Regions from separate parts of the Photobacterium sp. ABD4_091 genome, predicted to be linked through region 2. Evidence: predicted binding sites of a transcription regulator. Region 2 holds the regulator's gene; the other holds the start of a gene.
The links. Region 2 encodes CRP, which controls carbon source genes, mostly activating them, when cyclic AMP is high. Its sites were predicted from a motif close to TGTGANNNNNNTCACA; they were not measured.

Region 1 (10,572 bases), on a different contig from region 2:
TAAACCTACGCATACCGCCAAATATGAATTACTCAAACCCATGGATATCTACGTAGAAAGCAATGACAATGTGGCTATCAGAGAAGGGATGATTAAGGGGATTAGAATGAAAAAGTACTTGCCTGTTATTGTGATATTTAGCTGTTACCTCGCGTTCTTTTTCGGACTTGTAACTAGGATATCGGCGTTGTGAACAAAGCTTGTGACATGTCGACCAAAGGCTTACCACTATTGCTGATAGTCAGGTATTAAGTGGCAAGCCTAAATGGTTTAAAACAGGTTGGCGTAAACCAGTTTTCCCAACATAACCGTACACACGGCTATCAAGGCCGGCTTAACCACCTTGCTACCCTTATGATGAACCAGCTTTGAGCCGTATTTAGCACCAATCCACTGACCGGCAGCCATTGCCAAACCCAGTAACCAGATAATCTCACCGCCAGTCATGAATACCATCACAGCGGCCAAATTGGTCACCAGCAATAACAGTTTGGCATGGGCCACCGCTTTGGCTGCACTGAACCCCAGCAAGGAGACAAAACTGATAACGAAAAATGAGCCTGATGCTGGACCAAAGAAACCATCATAAAAAGAAATCAATGCCCCGAAAGTAAAACCATACATCCCCATCGATATCCGGCTTTGGGTATCAAAATCTGCAATCCGTGGCGAGAACAAGATATACACCATGGCCGCTAAGATCATAAACGGCAAAAACTGACTCAAAGCCGAAGACGGTATACGTTGTACCAGGAAGGCACCAAAACCCGAACTGACAAAAGAGAGTATCAAAGGCACTTTCAGGCTCGAGAAGTCAATCATACCCTGCTTGGCAAAATAGCCGACTGAAGAAATCTTGCCGAAAATAGCCTGAAACTTATTCGTCGCCAAAGCCTGTGCAGGTGACAAGCCAGCCAATAGTAGCGCAGGGAGAATAATCAACCCGCCTCCACCTCCAATTGCATCAATAAACCCAGCAATCAGGGCTACAAGAAAGAAAATCGCGACGATATCTATTGTTAATTCCACACTTAACCTACAACAGTCCACAACGTTGAAGGCACGTATGTTACCCAAGTAAATGAGTCGTTGCTAAGCTATCTGTGTAACAATTTTCTAGTTGGCATTAATTACACGAAATGAGTTGAAAAGGGATTGCATATGAAAACTCAAATCTTGCTAACCTCTTTTATCGTCTTCAGTAGTCAAGTTACTGCCGACACCCGCGTACCTTTCTTTGATAATGATCCCAATACGAAATATGCCCCTACATACAACTTCGAATATAAGCCTATAGATAAGGATGTCTTGGAAATATGCGGTGACTGGGGCTATGTCGTGACTAACAATGATTTAGAGTCGTTGTTTAATAGACACCCTGACCTTACTGATAGGTTACTAACTATAGACAGTTCTCTTACTCAAAAAAAACTTGTCAGGCTTTGGGCTGAAAATGATGGCTTTACGCACATATTCTGTGGTGAAAGAGAGAAAGATGGCTCACTTGGCGGGTTACATTACGCCCCTAGATATAAAGCGCTTTTTGAACAAAATCATATATCAATGTGTAAGCTAGGGACAACTAAATGCTTTGACCCGTCCAAAAATGAAATTATAGAGGATAAAGGCATATATTCTGTCCCTGTAAGTTACATAAAGCCCGATAGTAGAGAAGGCTGGAAGCCAGTGAACGGTTATAACCTCGAAATGAACGCCGATGAGATCCTCTATGAGGCAACTAGAGGATACTTCAAGCTAAACGAAAGAAAAGGATGCTTCCTGGACATCCCTGAAACCAATGATTACCCCGCCCATACGGCAGTCATCGTCAGCACCAGAAATAATGCCATTACAACCTTCTATTCTGTTGGCGCCAAAGGTAAAGCATTTAACGCCCGTCGATACAAAACAAAGGATTGTGAGTAAGTGATCATCCATTTATTATCTGTGTTTTTCACTGGCAGAACACAATATCACCCATACAAATAATTGCTCGCACTTAACTGGTATGGTATTTTAAAAATGATAAATTAACACCTTAAAGGATATAAGGTAAATGCTATTATATGAAGCACCAGATTATTTTAATGATAACATTCATCTTTTATTAATATCAATGTTATCCTTAGTAGTGTATATCTTAAGATATAAAACAGGTGCATTAAAAGAAAAAATCGGTTATACATTCTTTTTTACGGTCTCTATGATTGCATTTATTGACAATTATTCGATCAACTCCTCAATACAAAGTGCCCTCAATGGAAAATGTACCCCTTCTGATTGTGAAGTGATAGTTGGTAAAGTAGAAAATTTTAAGTCCTATCCTGGTAGAAAAAAGTATATCACTAATGAATTTTTCATTTCTGGCAAAAAATTCATCATCGAGCCAAGAAATATAAGATATGGATATAATAAGTTATATGAGCAAAGAGGTGTCTTTAGAGAAGGAAATGGTAACTTTAAAGTATTACTTTATAAAGATAATATTATCAGAATATCAAGGCTCTAATTATAATTTTCTTCATCACATCTAAAAAAGAAAACCCTCTTTATGTCGAAAAAATGTTAGTTTTCAATGCCCCTATAGTGCCGGCTTACAGAAGCTAATTCCACTAATCTGCCCCCATATTAACTTGGTTTAACTAGGTTAACTTAGAAGCCATAAAGTACACGACATCAGAAACTGTTGAGGTTTTGAGCACAAAATTAGCCATGCCCCTCCCCCTAATTCTTTGTTATCATTAAGCCAGATGACACTTTATCCGTGTGAAGATAATAATGAGCAATAACGACAGTCAGCCGACACTGTTTTGGCTGGATTATGAAACTTTCGGTGCCAACCCGGCACTAGACCGCCCTTGCCAGTTTGCTGGTGTGCGTACCGACATGGATATGAACATTATCGGTGAGCCGCTGGTGATCTACTGTAAGCCGCCTGTGGATTACCTACCTTCACCTGAAGCTTGCCTTATCACCGGGATCACGCCGCAGGAGGCCCATGAGAAAGGGCTGTCAGAGCCTGAGTTCATTGCTCGCATTCACCAAGAGCTGTCCAAGCCGAATACCTGCGTGATTGGCTATAACAATGTGCGCTTTGATGATGAAGTTACCCGCTATACGCTTTACCGTAATTTCTACGATCCCTATGCTTGGAGCTGGCAGAACGGTAATTCACGCTGGGATCTACTGGATATCATGCGTACGTGTTATGCGCTGCGCCCGGACGGTTTGAACTGGCCGACCAACGAAGAAGGTTTGCCAAGCTTTAAGCTGGAGCACCTGTCTGTTGCCAACGGTATCGAACACGCTAATGCGCACGATGCGATGGCCGATGTATACGCCACTATCGAGCTGGCAAAAATCATCAAACAAAACCAGCCAAAGCTGTTTGACTACTTCTTCAAGCTACGTAACAAACGTAAGTTGCAAGAGCTGGTTGATATCGTCGAAATGACCCCGCTGATGCATGTGTCTGGTATGTTCGGCGTAGGGTGCGGCAATACCAGCTGGATTGTGCCGATGGCATGGCATCCGGATAACAAGAATGCCGTAATTACCGTCAACCTGGCGATGGATCCTACCCCGCTTCTCGAACTCTCTGCCGATGAGCTGCGTGAGTGCCTTTATACCAAGCGGGCAGATCTCGGTCCAGACGAGCTACCAGTCCCTCTCAAGCTTATTCACCTTAACAAGTGCCCAGTACTTGCACCGGCGAAAACATTGCGCGCTGAAGATGCTGCCCGTATCGGTATCGACCGTGAAGCTTGCCTGAAGAACCTGGCAACCTTGAAGGCGCACCCAGAAGTACGCGAGAAACTATTGGCTATTTACAGCGTCGAGCGTGAGTTTGAAAAACACGACAATGTCGATGCCATGCTCTACGACGGTTTCTTTTCCAACGCTGATCGCTCGACCATCGATATCATCCAGAAGACGCCAGAAGAAGAGTTGGGCAAGCTAGAGCTCAATGTCAGTGACGCACGTATCAAGCCCCTATTGTTCCGCTACCGTGCCCGAAACTTCCCAATGACCTTGGATTACCAAGAGCAGCAGCGTTGGAAGCATCACTGCCAGGATTTCTTTGAACAGAACCTACCGGGCTACATGCAAAACCTCGAAGATGTTGCCATGGAGCACCAATCGAGCGAGAAGAACATGAAGATCTTAAAGGCTGTCTACGATTACGTACAAACACTCGTATAAGTTAGACACTATTGCGAGCTGTCGACTCGTCGCCAGCTATCTGAAATCTAATCAGAAAAAATCAGCCCCTTGTACTCGTGCAGCCAAGGGGCTTTTTAACTGTCATGTTTCTTCGTTGTGAGATTGCGCAACACTGCATGTGCACCAACACTAAATAAGATGGATATTTAATAATTGTCATTCATGGATTCGAAGGCTGAATTGTAGTGATTGATATGACAACACAATCTTTAACACGCTGTTTCCGGTTTCCTAATGTCGACTTCGAGCCAGATGTCCACTTGCTGGTATGGCGGGACAAAACAGAAACTTCACTTACCTTGCATGAGTCTCGCTTGCTCGAGGCGCTGTGTTATTGCGCAGGCGAAGTGATAAGCCATGAGCAACTACACAACAAAACCTTCAGCCAGCTAGACCCTTACGAAGATAGCGGTAACCATCACTACGACCTCAACACGGTGCTTAAAACATTAGCCGCTAAGCTCGAGCAGCAAGGAAAAATGGCAATCAACATAGAAGTGGTTGCACCATTTGGCTTCCGGGTGCCATTGCCGGAAAAAATGTGCCGGCTGGTACATGAACCGGATAAAACAGAAAGCCCTGAAGCCCCTCCTACTCAAGAGCAGGACAATCAAGAGTTTCAGTCGGCAACAGAAGAAATAGTAAAAACCAGTGTGGTGCACAAAATATCTGTGGCGGCATTGGTGATAATGGCACTGGGTGTTATTACTGCCTCTTTTATGGACTATTTGTAACTGGAGAAATCCAAAACATAACTGGGAAAATCCGAAGCAACTAAGTGTGGCTTAGATCACATTTATTTTGTATGATAAATGAGTTTCTTCATCCAGACCTGAAGGGCTCATGGCATATCTACGTTCTTTCTTTATTATTTTTGCCTGCCTTATACTAGGCAAAGGCATTCAACACCTTACCGGTTTAGCCATCCCGGGTAGTATCATCGGCATGCTGATTTTATTTACCGTCCTCTCTATGGGACTTATCCCAGCTCACTGGGCTATGCAAGGCTGCCACCTGCTTATCCGCCATATGGCACTTTTGTTTGTGCCTGTCGGCATCGGCTTGATGAACTACCTCGATCTCCTTACCAATAACACCCTTATCATTCTTCTTAGCACTATCGGTAGTAGCGTGGTGGTTTTCGTTGTAATTGGCTTGGCAACTCACTATAAGGAAAAACAATGATCTGGCTGCTGACAACTTTAGTCGTGTTCTATACGGCGCGTTTCATTTCCAAGCATATCCAGCACCCGATCGTTAACCCGCTTCTTATCTGTCTGCTTGTGATCATTCCGCTGCTTATGTGGCTCGAAGTCCCCTACGAGACTTATTTCGAACAGAACAAATGGCTTAACGCGCTACTGGAGCCCGCTGTGGTTGCTTTGGCCTTCCCGCTGTATGAGCAGTTGAGCCAGATCCGCAAGAAGTGGAAGGTCATATTCTCGGCCTGCTTGGTGGGCAGTGTACTCTCTATGATTACCGGCGCAGGTATCGCTTTGGCATTAGGTGCTGATGCCCAGCTAACGGCTTCTATCTTGCCTAAATCTGTCACCACACCTATCGCTATGGCCGTTGCAGAGCAAGTTGGCGGACTACCGTCTGTTGCCGCAATCATGGTGATTATTGCTGGCTTGTTTGGTGCGGTATTGGGTTATCCCCTGTTTCGATTAATCGGTGTAAAAGCCCCTATTGCCAAAGGCTTGACCATGGGGACAGTTTCCCATGCATTGGGCACGGCAAAGGCGGCAGAAGAGAATTATCAGGAAGGGGCATTTAGTTCATTAGCATTGGTCATTTGCGGTGTAATCACTTCAATTTTAGCGCCTTTATTGTTTCCACTCATCATGGCAGTGTTTAGCTAACTTGTGCTAGTAATCGAATACAAAACTAAATCACTGATAATATTCTATAATTTTTTTAGAACCTGTGTGACCCGACTCGCATTAATGCAATAACTGCAACAATACATTGATAAATGTGATCAAGATCACTCAAATATACAATTACCAAGCCTACAATGTTTCTCCATACACAAGACGGAGTGAAAACTCATGCACACTAAAGTAATGGATGCTTTAGGCGCTCTACCCGCTGATCTAGCTTCTGCCATCAAACCTGTGTTAGAAGCCGAGAATTTCGATGCCACCTTAAGCCCTGAGGTGTTTGCTCAGTTAATGTCGACAACCAACATGACTGACAGTGAATTGCGTGTTGCATTACTTCCGCTTGCCGCTGCTTATTCTGTTGCTCCTATTTCTAATTTCTATGTTGGCGCAATTGTACGCGGTGAAACGGGTACGCTCTACTTCGGTGCTAACATGGAATTTGTTGGTGCTTGCCTTTCTCAAACGGTTCACGCCGAACAATCTGCTATCAGCCACGCTTGGGTGAAAGGTGAAACCGGTATTTCTGATATCACCATTAACTACAGCCCTTGTGGTCACTGCCGTCAGTTCATGAACGAGCTAACAACGGCTAAAGAGCTAGTTGTACAACTCCCTGAGCGCGCAGCAAAATCGTTGCAAGAATACCTACCGGAATCTTTTGGCCCTGCCGATTTGAACATTACCGATGCGCTGCTGACCAAAGTGGACAACGGTATTGAAACCGAAGCGTCTGAAGAACTTGTTCAGCTTGCTTGCCAAGCAGCTAACCGTGCCCATGCCCCTTACACCAAGAACTTCAGCGGTGTGGCACTGAAAGCCAAAGACGGTAAAACCTTCATCGGTATGTATGCCGAGAACGCGGCGTTTAACCCTAGCCTTCCTCCGCTTCAGGTTGCTTTGATTAACATGAACATGGCAGGTTACCCACTGGCAGAGATTGAAGAAGCCGCATTGGTAGAAAAAGCAGACAGCACTATCAGCCACCTCTCTGACACGCAAACCACACTGGAAGCGTTGAACCCGGATATTCCGCTGTCTTATGTTGCTGCTTAACTTTTTCTGACTGTATAAACCAGATAACTTAAAAAAACCGTCAATTGGCGGTTTTTTTATATCTGTGCTTTTTTTCATTGTTGATTCTTTTCTATTACATAGTGGTTTTCTCTTGCTACCGGTAGGAGTATGATTTTCAAGTTATAAACTCAATCAATCATTATTTCATGTCGCATCAACATAACCCGATCCAAGGAGCCAGCTGGATGATCACTGCTGGCTTGGCGTTTGCCATCGTCAACAGCCTGGCACAGTACCTGAGTATGGTCCTCCATATTCCATCAACCACTGTTGCTCTGTTCCAGTATTTCATCGCTTTGGTCGCTATATTTCCCTGGCTAAGAACCCTAGGGCTTCGCAACGCCCTGCGCACCCAGCATTTCGGCCAGCACTGTTTTCGCGTATTGCTGGCTGTTATCGGTATCCAGCTATGGCTTTGGGCACTGGCCTACCCTGTGCCTATCTGGCAGGGTATCGCCCTACTCATGACTTCGCCGCTATTTGCCACCATTGGTGCTGGCATAATCCTGAAAGAAAACGTCGGTACCGCACGCTGGCTGGCGACACTTGCCGGATTCAGTGGTGCCATGATCATCCTCGAACCTTGGTCTGATAGCTTTAGCTGGGCAACATTATTGCCAGTAGCCGCTGCGTTTTTCTGGGCATGCTACTCGTTGATGGTCAAGAAGATGTCGGCCAGTGAATCACCAACAACGATTGTGGTGTACCTGCTGATCCTTATCACGCCTTACAACCTATTCCTTGCTGTGCCGGAGTTCACTCTGCCGCAAACCGGTTTCACTTGGTTATTGCTTGGCGCAGCAGGCTTGCTAACAGCGCTAGCACAGTGGGCTATCGCCAAAGCCTATGCCATCGCCGACGCTTCATTTGTACAGCCTTTTGATCACGCTAAATTACCGCTCAATGTCCTTGGCGGCTGGCTGGTCTTTGACTGGGTGCCACCAGGGCGCTTGTGGTTAGGCGCTGCGGTTATTATTGCTTCTGTTGCTTTCATTACCCAGTGGGAGAACAAAAAAGCGCGATAGACGGAAAGTTAAATCGCTGAACCAAATCCCCCCCTGATTCAAACTCAATCCTCGGTTGCTTTAATAGCTAAAGCAACCGGGGGTTGTCTTAATCGCACGACAAATCTCATTTATCCACCGTCTACAATCACCCTAACCAATCAGATGTGAGGTTTTCGGAATGTCTTGGCGCGCTTTAGCTTTCTCGTTTTTTGGTGGCGCTCTGCTATCACTCTCTTCAGTGTCGCAAGCCCAATCTTTTGTCACTATCGGTACCGGTGGTGTAACCGGTGTCTACTATCCAACAGGCGGTGCCATATGCCGTCTGGTCAATAAAGACAGGAAAAAACACGGCGTGAGATGCTCAGTTGAATCTACCGGCGGCTCTATTTACAACATCAACAGCATACGTGCGGGCGATTTAGACTTGGGGATCGCCCAGTCAGACTGGCAGTACCACGCTTACAATGGCACCAATAAATTCGAAGCCAAAGGACCGTTTAAATCACTGCGCTCATTGTTTTCTATTCACCCAGAGCCTTTCACTGTGGTCGCCCGGGCAGATTCCGGTATCAAGAGTTTCGAGGATCTCAAAGGCAAACGGGTGAATATCGGTAATCCGGGATCAGGTCAACGCGGGACAATGGAAGTGCTGATGAAAGCCTATGGCTGGAAGGAGAATGATTTTGAATTGGTGGCTGAGCTCAAAGCCTCTGAGCAATCCAAAGCCCTGTGTGATAACAAAATCGATGCAATAGTGTATACCGTCGGCCACCCGAGCGGAGCAATAAAAGAAGCGACGTCTGCCTGTGAGAGTGTCATTGTTAACGTCTCAGGCCCAGTTGTTGATAAGCTAGTCGAAGAAAATAGCTTTTATCGTAAAGCGACTGTACCGGGGGGCATGTATCGGGGCAATGAAGGTGACGTGCAAACCTTTGGTGTCGGCGCCACCTTTGTCTCATCGGCCGCAGTGGATGAAAGCATCGTTTATGAAGTGGTGAAGTCGGTGTTCAATAACTTCGAAAACTTCAAAAAGCTTCACCCGGCTTTTGCCATCCTCACCAAAGAACAAATGGTCGAAGATGGCCTCACCGCACCACTCCACGATGGGGCAAGAAAATATTACCTGGAAGCTAAGCTCATAGAAGAGTAATAATGAATTAACCTTCACAAACAAAAACGAGGAGCCCGTTTTAACGATGCTCCTCGCTTTTTCCCCAAACAACTTGGGCAAACAGTATCTAGCTATTAATTAGAAGCGGATACGGAAACCTAGCTGGCCTTCAAGGTCTAGGTCGACATCTTCAACTACATACAAAGTTGGGCCAACTTCGCCGTAGAATTCAAAGCTGTTCACCGGTACCTGGAAACCAATACCACCGCGAACACCCAGTTTGTTGTACTTGTTGTCAACGTACTGTGCACCCACAAAGGTGTATAAGTTGTTCATACCCGGATCTTGGGTCAGCGAGCCTAGGTTGAAGGTTTTGTCGAAAGCCAAGCCAAAATCGTCAATACCCAATGAGAAGCGCAGATCATTGTGCTTGTATTGGATACCCGACATCGGGCTACCGAAGAAGATACCGACAGCTTGAGATGCGTGAGCCGAAAACGGAACTGCAATCATCAGTCCCAGTGCTAGCAGATATTTTTTCATGATGTAATCATTGTCGTGGCTAATCAAAACTGCGGCTAATCTAACCGCAAAGCCGAGCCATTTCGACCCTGACAACTGACTAATGACATAACTTTGACAATCATGACAGAATATTGCTGTGATTTTGTTGTCACGCCAAAATCAAGCTCGATGACGATAAAACCACCAGCCCGATGTTGTTATAAACGATTCTAAAATTATGCTTTTTTTCTTCCTCAGCACATTGCATAAATGTCTGAATAAAACCAAGCGCAAACGTTTGCGCGAAAGTAAAATTACTGTATGATCCGCACTAGTTTCACGTCACCTCCAGTAAGGAATTCCAATGTTAGGATCTGCAACCCGCTTGAACGCAACGCGTGTACTTCTTCTTGGCTCTGGCGAGCTAGGCAAAGAAGTCGCCATTGAATGCCAACGCCTTGGCCTGGAAGTTATTGCCGTTGACCGTTATGCCGATGCACCTGCTATGCATGTTGCCCACCGTAGCCATGTTATCGACATGCTTGACGGTGAAGCCCTGAAGCAACTGATTGCCGATGAAAAACCTGATTACGTTGTCCCTGAAATTGAAGCCATTGCAACGGATACGCTAGTGGCGCTTGAAGCTGAAGGCTTGAATGTTGTGCCAACAGCCAATGCCACCAAGCTGACCATGAACCGTGAAGGTATCCGTCGCCTTGCCGCAGAAGAGCTTGAGCTTACTACCTCTCCTTATCGTTTTGCTGAC
Region 2 (10,572 bases):
GCGGCAGATTGCCGCAGCTTTTTTGTGACATAGGAAAATCTCATCATGACCAAACCCATTGTATTGAGTGGCGTACAGCCTTCAGGTGAATTAAGTATCGGTAATTATCTGGGTGCGCTGCGTCAGTGGGAACAGATGCAGGATGATTATGATTGTCAGTACTGTGTCGTAGACCTGCACGCCATTACTGTGCGTCAGGATCCAAAAGCGCTACATGAAGCAACGTTGGATGCATTGGCAATTTGCTTGGCTGTCGGCGTTGATCCGAAGAAGAGCACCTTGTTCGTACAGTCGCATGTACCTGAGCATGCCCAGCTAGGCTGGTTGTTGAACTGCTACACCCAGATGGGTGAGCTGAGCCGTATGACCCAGTTTAAGGACAAGTCACAGCGCCACGCCAATGATGTCAACGTTGGCCTGTTTGGCTACCCGGTACTGATGGCGGCTGATATCCTACTGTACGGTGCCCACCAGGTGCCAGTAGGTAGCGATCAGAAACAGCACTTGGAGCTGGCGCGTGATATCGCGACCCGTTTCAACAACATCTACGGTGATGGTGAAGCGATCTTCCAGGTGCCGGAGCCATACATCCCGACCGTCAACGCACGAGTGATGAGCCTGCAGGACGCGACCAAGAAAATGTCGAAGTCGGATGATAACCGTAAGAACGTGATCACCTTGCTGGAAGAGCCGAAGTCGATCATCAAGAAGATCAACAAGGCCCAGACCGATACCGAGACACCACCGCGTATCGCCCACGATATCGAGAACAAAGCCGGTATCTCCAACCTGATGGGTCTGTACTCGGCGGCAACCGGCAAGACCTTTGCTGAAATCGAGGCGCAATACCAGGGTGTTGAGATGTACGGCCCGTTCAAGAAAGACGTGGGTGAAGCGATTGTGGCTATGCTGGAGCCAATCCAGTCTGAATACCACCGTATCCGTGCTGACCGTGCCTTCCTTGATGAAGTGATGAAAGCCGGTGCCGAGAAAGCGTCTGCCCGCGCAGCTGAAACGCTGAAGAAAGCGTACGCAGCGGTAGGTTTTGTTGCTCGCCCATAAGCTGAGCACTGCTGTAAACACCGAAAACCGGCCTCTGGCCTAACACCGATCAGTTAAGCCATTGATCAGTTGAATGATCCTACGGTTGAGTGAAAATACCCCCAGACATTAAGTTTGGGGGTATTTTTTATGTTGGCACATTGGCTTATAGATGTTGATGATTTTGCTTCACCTGACTCACTCTCTTTGTTTCAGAAAGAGTTGCCGCTTGAGTGGATTCAGCAGGCACTCGATGACACCAATAAAGCAAGCTTGAGGCGACGGAAGTTACCGGCTGAGCTTGTGGTCTGGCTCGTTGTCGGGATTGGTTTATACCGCGATAGACCGATTACCGATGTACTTGATAAGTTAGATCTGAAGCTTTCCAGTTCTCTAGGTGAATCCATTGCTCCAAGTGCGATCCCCCAAGCAAGAAAACGGTTAACGGCTAAGCCTCTCGAAGCTTTATTTACATTAACTGCACAACATTGGGCACAAACAGAAGATAGTGATGATACATGGTTCGGATTAAAGCTTTTCTCTGTTGATGGTACGCAATTTAGAACCCACGATACCCCAGCTCTTGCAGAGCATTTTCAATACGTTAAGCACAGTAAAACACGCCATACTGAATACCCAGTTGTAAGGCTATGTGCACTTTGCTCCCTTCGAAGTCGCCTAATCCATAATGTCGCTTTTGGCCCTAGCTACAACGGTGAAGAAAGCTACGCCAAGCAACTCATTTCCTCTGCAACGGCCAACTCTCTTACTATTTTCGACCGATGTTATTTAGGTGCGGAGTTAATGATTAACTGGCAAAACCAACATGGTTCTAGCCACTGGATGACCCCCATAAAATCCAATACAAAGTACACAATCATAGAGCAGTTAGATGAAGACGGGCGTGACTTGATAGTCGAAATGAATGTTTCTCAACACGCTCGCAAAAAAGATCCTCATCTGCCTGAAAAGTGGCAAGCTAGGCTTGCGCTTTATCCAGAAAAAGAGCAACCCAATCATATAAAAGGGGTTTTGACGTCCCTAACAGACAAAAAATATGACCTGCAATCCTTACTTGATGTTTACTTCGAACGATGGGAAATCGAAAACAGTTATGGGGAGATAAAGCATGACATGCTTGAAGATGAGATCCTACTCCGTAGTCAATCAATCGAAGGTGTTGAGCAGGAGATCTGGGGCATTTTAATTGCTTATAACCTAGTCCGGTTGGAAATAAGCAGGATAGCAAAAGAAGCTAAAGTGTCGCCTTTACGGATCAGTTTCATGATGGCGTTGAGGGATATCCAGGATGAACTAATGTGGTGTGCAATCGCATCGCCCGGTTCAATACCCAAGAAGTTAAGGGCAATGCGGGAAAGAGTGAAACGTTATATTTTGCCGGAACGAAAAAAACGGCCCAAATCAAGGACCGTTCGTATCAGTAAAACCCGCTATGTGGTTCGCTCCAAACATCTTAATTGATAGGAGTTAGGCCTCTGGCCGGTTTTTTTTCGTCTGTGCTTGCCTTTCTGCTGTCCTGCTGCACAATAGGCCGCTGTAATTTCCAGGGAGCAGAAGTACCCATGCTATTGATGATCGACAACTACGACTCGTTTACCTACAACCTCTACCAGTATTTCTGTGAGCTGGGCGCCGAGGTGAAGGTGGTACGTAATGACGACATCGACATTGCTGGCATTGAGGCCCTGGCACCGTCCCACCTGGTGATCTCACCGGGACCCTGCACCCCGAACGAAGCGGGGATCTCGCTGGAGGCGATCCGCCACTTTGCCGGCAAGTTGCCTATTCTTGGGGTATGTCTCGGCCACCAATCCATCGCCCAGGTATACGGCGGCGATGTGGTCCGTGCCCGCCAGGTGATGCATGGCAAGACATCGCCGGTAACCCACACCGATAGCAGCGTTTTTTCGGGCTTGAACAACCCGCTTACTGTGACCCGCTACCATTCGCTAGTGGTTAAAGCTGACACCTTGCCTGACTGCTTTGAAGTCACGGCATGGACGGAAAAAGACGGCGAGCGGGATGAAATAATGGGGATCCGCCATAAGACTTTGCCTATCGAAGGGGTGCAGTTCCATCCGGAAAGTATCCTGACCGAACAAGGTCATCAACTGCTGGCGAACTTCCTGCGCCGCTGAGCCTGAAGGCATAAGGGCAGCACGAAATGCTGCCTAGTTCTGCCAAACCCCCACTTTACGCCAATCTAACTCGCCTTGAGCCAGGCAAAAAACGCCTTCCCCTGTGAGTTTGCTGCCTCATTCCCGCGATCCTTGTCACCTTTTTTAACATTTGTGCATCTTTTTTGATTTTTTTGGCACGGAAAGATTATGCACCCTGGTGGCCGAAAGTTGCTTTATTTCCTTGCAGGAAAAACACCTTTTAGCAATTGGGGCTTAATAAGTTTTCCTGAACCACGCATAAATATGTATTTTGTAGGAGATTAACCGTTAATGGATAGGGAATAAAAAAATATTCTGCTATTGGAAATGGTTAATAAAATGTAAATACTATGCTTAGGGCAAAAACATTAGAAGGAAACGACAATGGCAAAGGAGTATAAAGTCGATCGTCAGGTGTTCGATGAAGTGATGGTGCCGTGCTACGCGCCGATGCAGGTTATCCCGGTGAAAGGGAAGGGCGCACGGGTGTGGGATCAGGATGGCCGTGAGTATATTGACTTTGCGGGCGGTATCGCAGTGAGTTGCCTAGGCCACTGCCACCCGGTCATGGTTGAGGCGCTCAAGGCGCAGGCCGAGCAGATCTGGCACCTTAGCAATGTCATGACCAACGAACCGGCATTGCGACTGGCCAAACTGCTCACTGAGCACAGCTTTGCCGACAAGGTCTTTTTTGCCAACTCCGGTGCCGAGGCCAACGAGGCCGCACTAAAACTGGCCCGCCGTTATGCGGCAGACAAGTTTGGCCCGGAGAAGTCTGAGATTATCTCTTTCAAGCAAGGCTTCCACGGCCGGACTTTCTTCACCGTGACGGTCGGCGGCCAGGAAGCTTATTCCGATGGCTTCGGGCCGAAGCCGGGGGCGGTAACCCATCTTGCCTACAATGATTTGGCCAGCCTGGCCGAGCACATGTCAGAGCGGACATGTGCAATCATGATGGAACCGCTTCAGGGCGAAGGCGGTATTGTCTCGCCAACCCCTGAGTTTGTTCAGGGTGTCCGTGAGCTGTGTGACAAACACAACGCCTTGCTTATTTTCGATGAAGTTCAAACCGGTAACGGTCGTACCGGCGATTTCTATGCCTACCAGGGGCTGGGCGTGACGCCGGATATCCTCAGTACAGCGAAGTCGCTCGGTGGCGGTTTCCCTATCGGTGCCATGCTGACCACCACAGAGCTGGCTACCCACTTGAAGATCGGTACCCATGGTTCAACCTACGGCGGTAACCCACTGGCATGTGCGGTGGCTGAAGCGGTCGTGAGTGAAGTGAGCAAGCCGGAAGTGCTGGCAGGCGTCAAGCAGCGCGAGCAATGGTTCCGCGAGGCGCTGGAGGCGATCAATGCCAAGTACCCGGTATTTGCCGAAATCCGCGGCAAGGGGCTATTGCTTGGTGCCGCGCTTAATGACGAGTGGCAGGGCCGGGCGAGGGATATCTTGCTGGCGGCGGGTGAAGAAGGCTTGATGGTGCTGGTTGCCGGTACCAATGTGGTTCGATTTACCCCGTCCTTAGTGATTGACAAAGCCGATATCGACGAGGGTATGGCTCGACTCGAGCGCGCTATCGCCAAAATCTATTCATAAATTTGTTTAACTGGATGCGGCCGGCAGGAGCGTGGCCGCAGCCTCCGGCCCTGTGCCGGTCTTATCAATAGTTGGCAGCCAAGCTGCAGCTTGCATCAGGAGGGAGTTCGATGCTGGTTATACGTCCTATTACTGCCGCGGATTTGCCGGCACTGCTACAGTGTGCCGAAGAGTCGGGCCATGGTTTCACTTCGCTACCGGTTAACGAGGAAATCCTCGCCAACCGCATTCAGCATTCCGAAGAAAGCTTTGCCAAAGCGGTTACCCAACCGGGCTCGGAAGGTTACCTGATGGTGGCGGAAGATACCGAGACCGGGGAAATTGCAGGGACGACGGCTATCGAGGCCGCGATTGGGTTGGATAACCCGTTTTACACCTACCACTTGAGTACAGTGGTGCATTCGTCACGCCGGCTCAATGTCCACAACGTGGTGAAAGTGCTGACCTTCGGCAATGACTACACCGGCGTGAGTGAGCTTTGTACTCTATTCTTGCGCCCTGAATGGCGTCAGGGGCTCAATGGCCGTCTGTTGTCCAAATGTCGTTTCCTGATGATGGCACAGCACCCGGAGCGATTTGACAATACCGTGATTGCCGAGATGCGCGGGGTGTCAGATGAAGAAGGTAACTCACCATTTTGGGAGTGGCTCAAAGAGCACTTCTTCTCGATTGACTTTACCTTGGCTGATTACCTTACCGGTATCGGCAAGAAAGGCTTTATTGCCGATCTGATGCCGAAGTTGCCTATTTACGTCAACCTACTCAGCCCAGAAGCACAGGCGGTGATCGGCCAGGTGCATGAGAAAACCCGCCCGGCACTGCGCTTACTGGAGAAAGAAGGGTTCACCTGCCGCGGTTATGTCGATATTTTCGATGCCGGCCCGACAGTTGAATGTGACGTGAGAAATGTCGAGTCTGTCCGCCATTCCCAGCTGTGCCGGGTGGAAATCGGCCAGCCGACAGGCCAAGCCGATAGTATTGTCAGCAATACCTCGTTTACCCATTTCCGTGCGGTTGTCGATAAGGTCGATGTGTTAAATGGCACGGCATTGATCAGTGCGGAAGCGGCCAAGGCGCTGGACGTTAAACAAGGGGATCAGGTACGCCTGATCGTCCAATAAAGGAGAACACCATGACCCAATGGATAGCAGGACGCTGGCTGGACGGCGATGGACAAGCAATGCAGTCGCTCAATCCCTACACCAGTGAAGTGGTGTGGCAAGGGCTGTCAGCCACTGCTGAACAGGTAGAGCAGGCCGTATCAGCGGCAAGGGGGGCATTGGCTAGCTGGCGCAACACACCATTTGCCGAACGCCAGGCGGTTGTCGAGCGATTTGCCGAGCTAGTCAAAGCGCACAGCGAAGCCATTGCTGTGGTGATTGCCGAGGAGACAGGTAAGCCGTTGTGGGAAACCCGCACTGAAGCTGGTGCTATGGTCGGCAAGATTGCAATATCGTTGCGTGCCTACCAGGAGCGTACCGGCGAGAAGCAAAAAGACATCGCCGGCACCCAGGCTGTGCTTCGCCACCGTCCATTGGGGGTCATGGCAGTATTTGGTCCTTACAACTTCCCGGGCCACTTGCCCAACGGCCACATTGTCCCGGCGTTGTTGGCTGGCAACACTGTGGTATTCAAGCCATCAGACCTGACCCCTAAGGTTGCCGAAGAGACCATGAAGCTATGGCAGCAGGCAGGTTTGCCTGATGGCGTGATCAATTTGGTCCAGGGTGCAAGGGCGACCGGAGAAGCTTTGGCGGGTGCCAAGGGCATCGACGGCTTGCTGTTTACCGGCAGTGCCAATACCGGCCATTTGCTGCACCGCCAGTTTGCTGGCCAGCCAGGCAAGATGCTGGCACTCGAGATGGGCGGTAACAACCCTATGGTGATCTCCCGTCACTATGGCGAGTTGGATGCCACTGTCTACACTATTATTCAGTCTGCCTTTATCAGCGCCGGCCAGCGTTGTACCTGCGCCCGTCGTTTATACCTGCCGCATGGTGCGGAAGGGGACCGCATTCTGGCCCGCTTACTTGAACTAACAAGCCAGATCCGTGTCGGTGGTCAGTTTGACGAGCCGGCCCCGTTTATGGGGGCGCAAGTCTCGGTCCAGGCCGCAGACAACATCATGCAGGCCCAGTCGCAGTTGGTTGAGCTTGGCGGTGAAGCATTGCTAGCGGCCACCCGTGGCCAGGGGGCAATTGTCACCCCGGGGATCATCGAAGTCAGCCAGATTGCCGAGTTGCCGGATGAGGAATACTTTGGCCCGCTGCTGCAGGTTGCTCGCTACCACGAGCTAGATGAGGCGGTTGAGAAAGCCAATGATACCCGGTATGGCTTGTCTGCCGGTTTGGTATCGACCGATGATAGCGAATGGCAGTACTTCATCGAGCATATCCGGGCCGGGATTGTGAACCGCAACCGCCAGCTAACCGGAGCCAGTGGTGATGCGCCATTTGGTGGGCCGGGGGCGTCAGGCAACTTGCGGCCGAGCGCGTATTACGCGGCAGACTATTGTGCGTACCCGATGGCATCAATGGAAGGTGAGCAGGCTGAGCTTCCCGCCCAGCTATCACCGGGCATCACGCTTTGATGGCCGTCAATCAATCACCAGCCAAAGAGGATAGCGAGCACATGGAAAGGGTAGAGCAACTATTTTCCGGGCTATGGCAGGATTATATCCAGCGCCTGTGCCCGTCAGCCGCTCAGGTTCATGATCTGCTGACCGAAGAGGAGCCGCTGCTCAATGATCATATTGCGCTGCGGACATTCAACCTGCCGAAGGTCGGGCTTGACCGTCTGGCAGCCCCGTTCATTGCAATTGGCTATAAGCCTTGCGGCCGCTATCACTTTGAGGCCAAGAAGCTGTATGCCGAGCACTTTGAGCACCCCAACCCGCTGGCGCCTAAAGTGTTTATCAGTGAGTTGATGGTCGGGCAGTTCAGTTCTCTGTTGCAACAGACCGTGAGGGATCTGGTCGACCAGGTTCCCGAGCAGGCGATGCATGATCCGGCCTTCCTCTATGGCGGGCGGCTATGGGATTTGGATTATGCGGCCTACGAGTTGTTGGTGGCAGAAAGCGAATACGCAGGCTGGCTTGCCGCCCATGGCTTCGGTGCCAACCACTTTACTGTCAGCCTCAACCAGCTTGAGCAGTTCACCGAAGTGGCCGAGGTCAATCACCTGCTGCGACACAATGGGTTTGACATCAACAGCTCTGGTGGGGAGGTCAAAGGTAGCCCTGAAGTGATGCTCGAGCAGTCATCGACCATGGCTGACAGGGTGGAGGTGGGCTTTACCGATGGGGTCTATACCATCCCCGGTGGCTTCTATGAGTTTGCCAAGCGTTACCCGAAAGAAGACGGTGAGCTATATACCGGCTTTGTCGAAGCGTCGGCAGATAAGATTTTCGAAAGCACCGACGTTAGCTAGTCCAGCTACCTCAGCAGGGGGGACGGTGATACTGGCAAGGACGAAGCTCTAGCTCTCAAGGCCTCTGGCAATGACTGCCACAGGCCTTTTTAAAATCTGGCACCTAGCGTTTAGAGCCTAGCATTTAAAACCTGCATTAATGCTTGAAGCTGTCGAGCGGGTAGCCCAAGTGGGATTCTGGCGGATGGCGTTTCACCTTATCGTGTTGCTCTAAGTAGTGGCGGCTGTCACTGAACCCGGTCATTTCAATGGTATCGGGAAGGGGCGAAATGACGCCGCGGTGCAAGTGATGGGTGCTATGTGGTGAAAAGCGTTCGATGTCCATACCGGTATTCCATTACAGGTGCTGTGGATGATATGCACAATGTAGCACTAAGTGGGGTAGATACAAGCACAAAAACAGTGATGCCGTAGACATTAATACCCTTAAAGCATGAAATGTGAATGTTGAAGCGGGAATACTGGAACGGGCGTGTTGCGGAGAATAAAAAAGCCGCACGAAGCGGCTTTTGGGGATCGGTGTGTATTACGGCTAGCTAATGGCTTAGCGAGTACCGTAAACAACAATGGTTTTGCCGTGGGCAGAAATCAGGTTCTGCTCTTCCAGCATCTTCAAGATACGACCTACAGTCTCACGGGAACAGCCAACGATTTGGCCGATTTCCTGGCGAGTGATCTTGATCTGCATACCATCAGGGTGTGTCATTGCATCCGGCTGTTTAGCCAGGTTCAATAGTGTCTGTGCGATGCGGCCTGTTACGTCCAGGAATGCCAAGTCACCCACTTTCTGGCTTGTCACCTGCAGGCGGCTAGCCATTTGCGCAGATAGGCGCATCAGGATGTCTGGGTTAACCTGGATAAGCTGGCGGAACTTCTTGAAAGAAATCTCAGCGACTTCACAAGGGGTCTTAGCACGAACCCAGGCAGTACGCTCCTGGCCTTCTTCAAATAGGCCTAATTCACCGATGAAGTCACCTTGGTTTAGGTAAGACAGGATCATCTCCTTACCTTCTTCATCCTTGATCAGGACCGCAACAGAACCTTTGACGATGTAGTAGAGCGTCTCTGCTTTTTCACCCGCGTGGATCAAAGTACTCTTTGAAGGGTATTTGTGAATGTGGCAATGGGAAAGAAACCACTCTAGAGTTGGATCTGTTTGAGGTTTACCTGGAACCATATTACTAACTTCCTCTGCGTTTGTTGCCCAACAACGACGTCCTTCAAAATGCGGCTGGGCCTAACCATAATTAGTTCGTCGTTTAGGATATTCAGTCAACCGCTGGGCTGCAAGCTCACGTGAATAATTAGTTCAGATTTTATCTTTTTTCGGCGCGCTTTTCTTGATATTGATCTATGTGAAAAGGCCATTTTGTAGTCATAAGTGTGCACATGATCACACAGTTGCTAGATAGTGCCGAAAGCCCGTAAAAGTTGTAAGGAGAAAGCAATGCAATCACGAGTCAAATGGGTCGAAAATATGACCTTCCTGGGACAGTCAAATTCCGGCCATAGCGTGGTCATGGACGGTAATGGTGGCGAAAAAGCACCAAGCCCGATGGAGCTGGTTTTGATGGCAGCTGGTGGCTGTAGCTCGGTGGATGTGGTTGACGGGCTCAAGTCAGCGGGACAGAAAATTACCGGCTGTGAGGCGCAGATCAACTCGGTTCGCCGCGAGCAGGCACCGCGTATTTTTACTACCGCCAACCTCCACTTTGTGGTCACCGGTGAAAACCTGGACGAATCTGTTGTGGCAAAAACTGTCGCCGATTCGCTGGAAAAGTACTGCTCGGTATGTCTGATGCTGGGCGAAGGGGTTGAGATGACCCATTCGTATGAGGTAGTGGAAGAGTCATAGCGGCACTAAGGCCCTATGGTACTGCGGTTCTGTGGGAAGAGATATCCTGCAGAACCATAGAACCATAGAACCATAGAACCATAGAACCATAGAACCATAGAACCATTAGGCTTTATGGGACCAAAGGCAACTTCACTCAGTGAAGGATGCTCTAGCCATCAATATTCTTATCCAATCTTCCCCGTATCAATCAGCTGCTGGATCAGCGGCCGCATAATTAGTTCCATCGCAAAGCTCATCTTGCCGCCGGGTACCACTAGGGTATTGTGGCGCGACATAAACGACCCCTGGATCATTGATAGCAGGTAGGGGAAGTCCACTTTTTTGATCCCGCGGAAGCGGATCACTACAAAGCTCTCGTCCAGGCTCGGTATCCCCTTCGCGCTGAGCGGGTTGGAGGTATCGACGGTTGGTACCCGCTGGAAGTTGATATGGGTGCGGGAGAACTGCGGGGTGATGTAATTGAGA

Region 1: a site for CRP is predicted at 5,004-5,019, ahead of ACXAGQ_RS24900 (CidA/LrgA family protein). Genes of this name have one in related genera too.

The regions. Positions count from the first base shown of each region.
Region 1 is NZ_JBSWWQ010000004.1:111,586-122,157, reverse strand. It holds gene ACXAGQ_RS24925 (TSUP family transporter) at 271-1,029, opposite strand; gene ACXAGQ_RS24920 (EndoU domain-containing protein) at 1,162-1,926, shown strand; gene ACXAGQ_RS24915 (hypothetical protein) at 2,057-2,509, shown strand; gene sbcB (exodeoxyribonuclease I) at 2,779-4,203, shown strand; gene ACXAGQ_RS24905 (winged helix-turn-helix domain-containing protein) at 4,419-4,958, shown strand; gene ACXAGQ_RS24900 (CidA/LrgA family protein) at 5,068-5,409, shown strand; gene ACXAGQ_RS24895 (CidB/LrgB family autolysis modulator) at 5,409-6,086, shown strand; gene cdd (cytidine deaminase) at 6,276-7,163, shown strand; gene ACXAGQ_RS24885 (DMT family transporter) at 7,331-8,209, shown strand; gene ACXAGQ_RS24880 (TAXI family TRAP transporter solute-binding subunit) at 8,370-9,341, shown strand; gene ACXAGQ_RS24875 (hypothetical protein) at 9,441-9,845, opposite strand; gene purT (formate-dependent phosphoribosylglycinamide formyltransferase) at 10,171-10,572, shown strand, end outside.
Region 2 is NZ_JBSWWQ010000001.1:1,358,118-1,368,689, reverse strand. It holds gene trpS (tryptophan--tRNA ligase) at 46-1,062, shown strand; gene ACXAGQ_RS06355 (IS4 family transposase) at 1,192-2,523, shown strand; gene ACXAGQ_RS06350 (aminodeoxychorismate/anthranilate synthase component II) at 2,625-3,200, shown strand; gene ACXAGQ_RS06345 (aspartate aminotransferase family protein) at 3,606-4,820, shown strand; gene astA (arginine N-succinyltransferase) at 4,931-5,941, shown strand; gene astD (succinylglutamate-semialdehyde dehydrogenase) at 5,953-7,410, shown strand; gene ACXAGQ_RS06330 (2-oxoadipate dioxygenase/decarboxylase family protein) at 7,452-8,249, shown strand; gene ACXAGQ_RS06325 (hypothetical protein) at 8,386-8,574, opposite strand; gene crp (cAMP-activated global transcriptional regulator CRP) at 8,794-9,426, opposite strand; gene ACXAGQ_RS06315 (OsmC family protein) at 9,697-10,104, shown strand; gene ACXAGQ_RS06310 (phosphoribulokinase) at 10,272-10,572, opposite strand, start outside.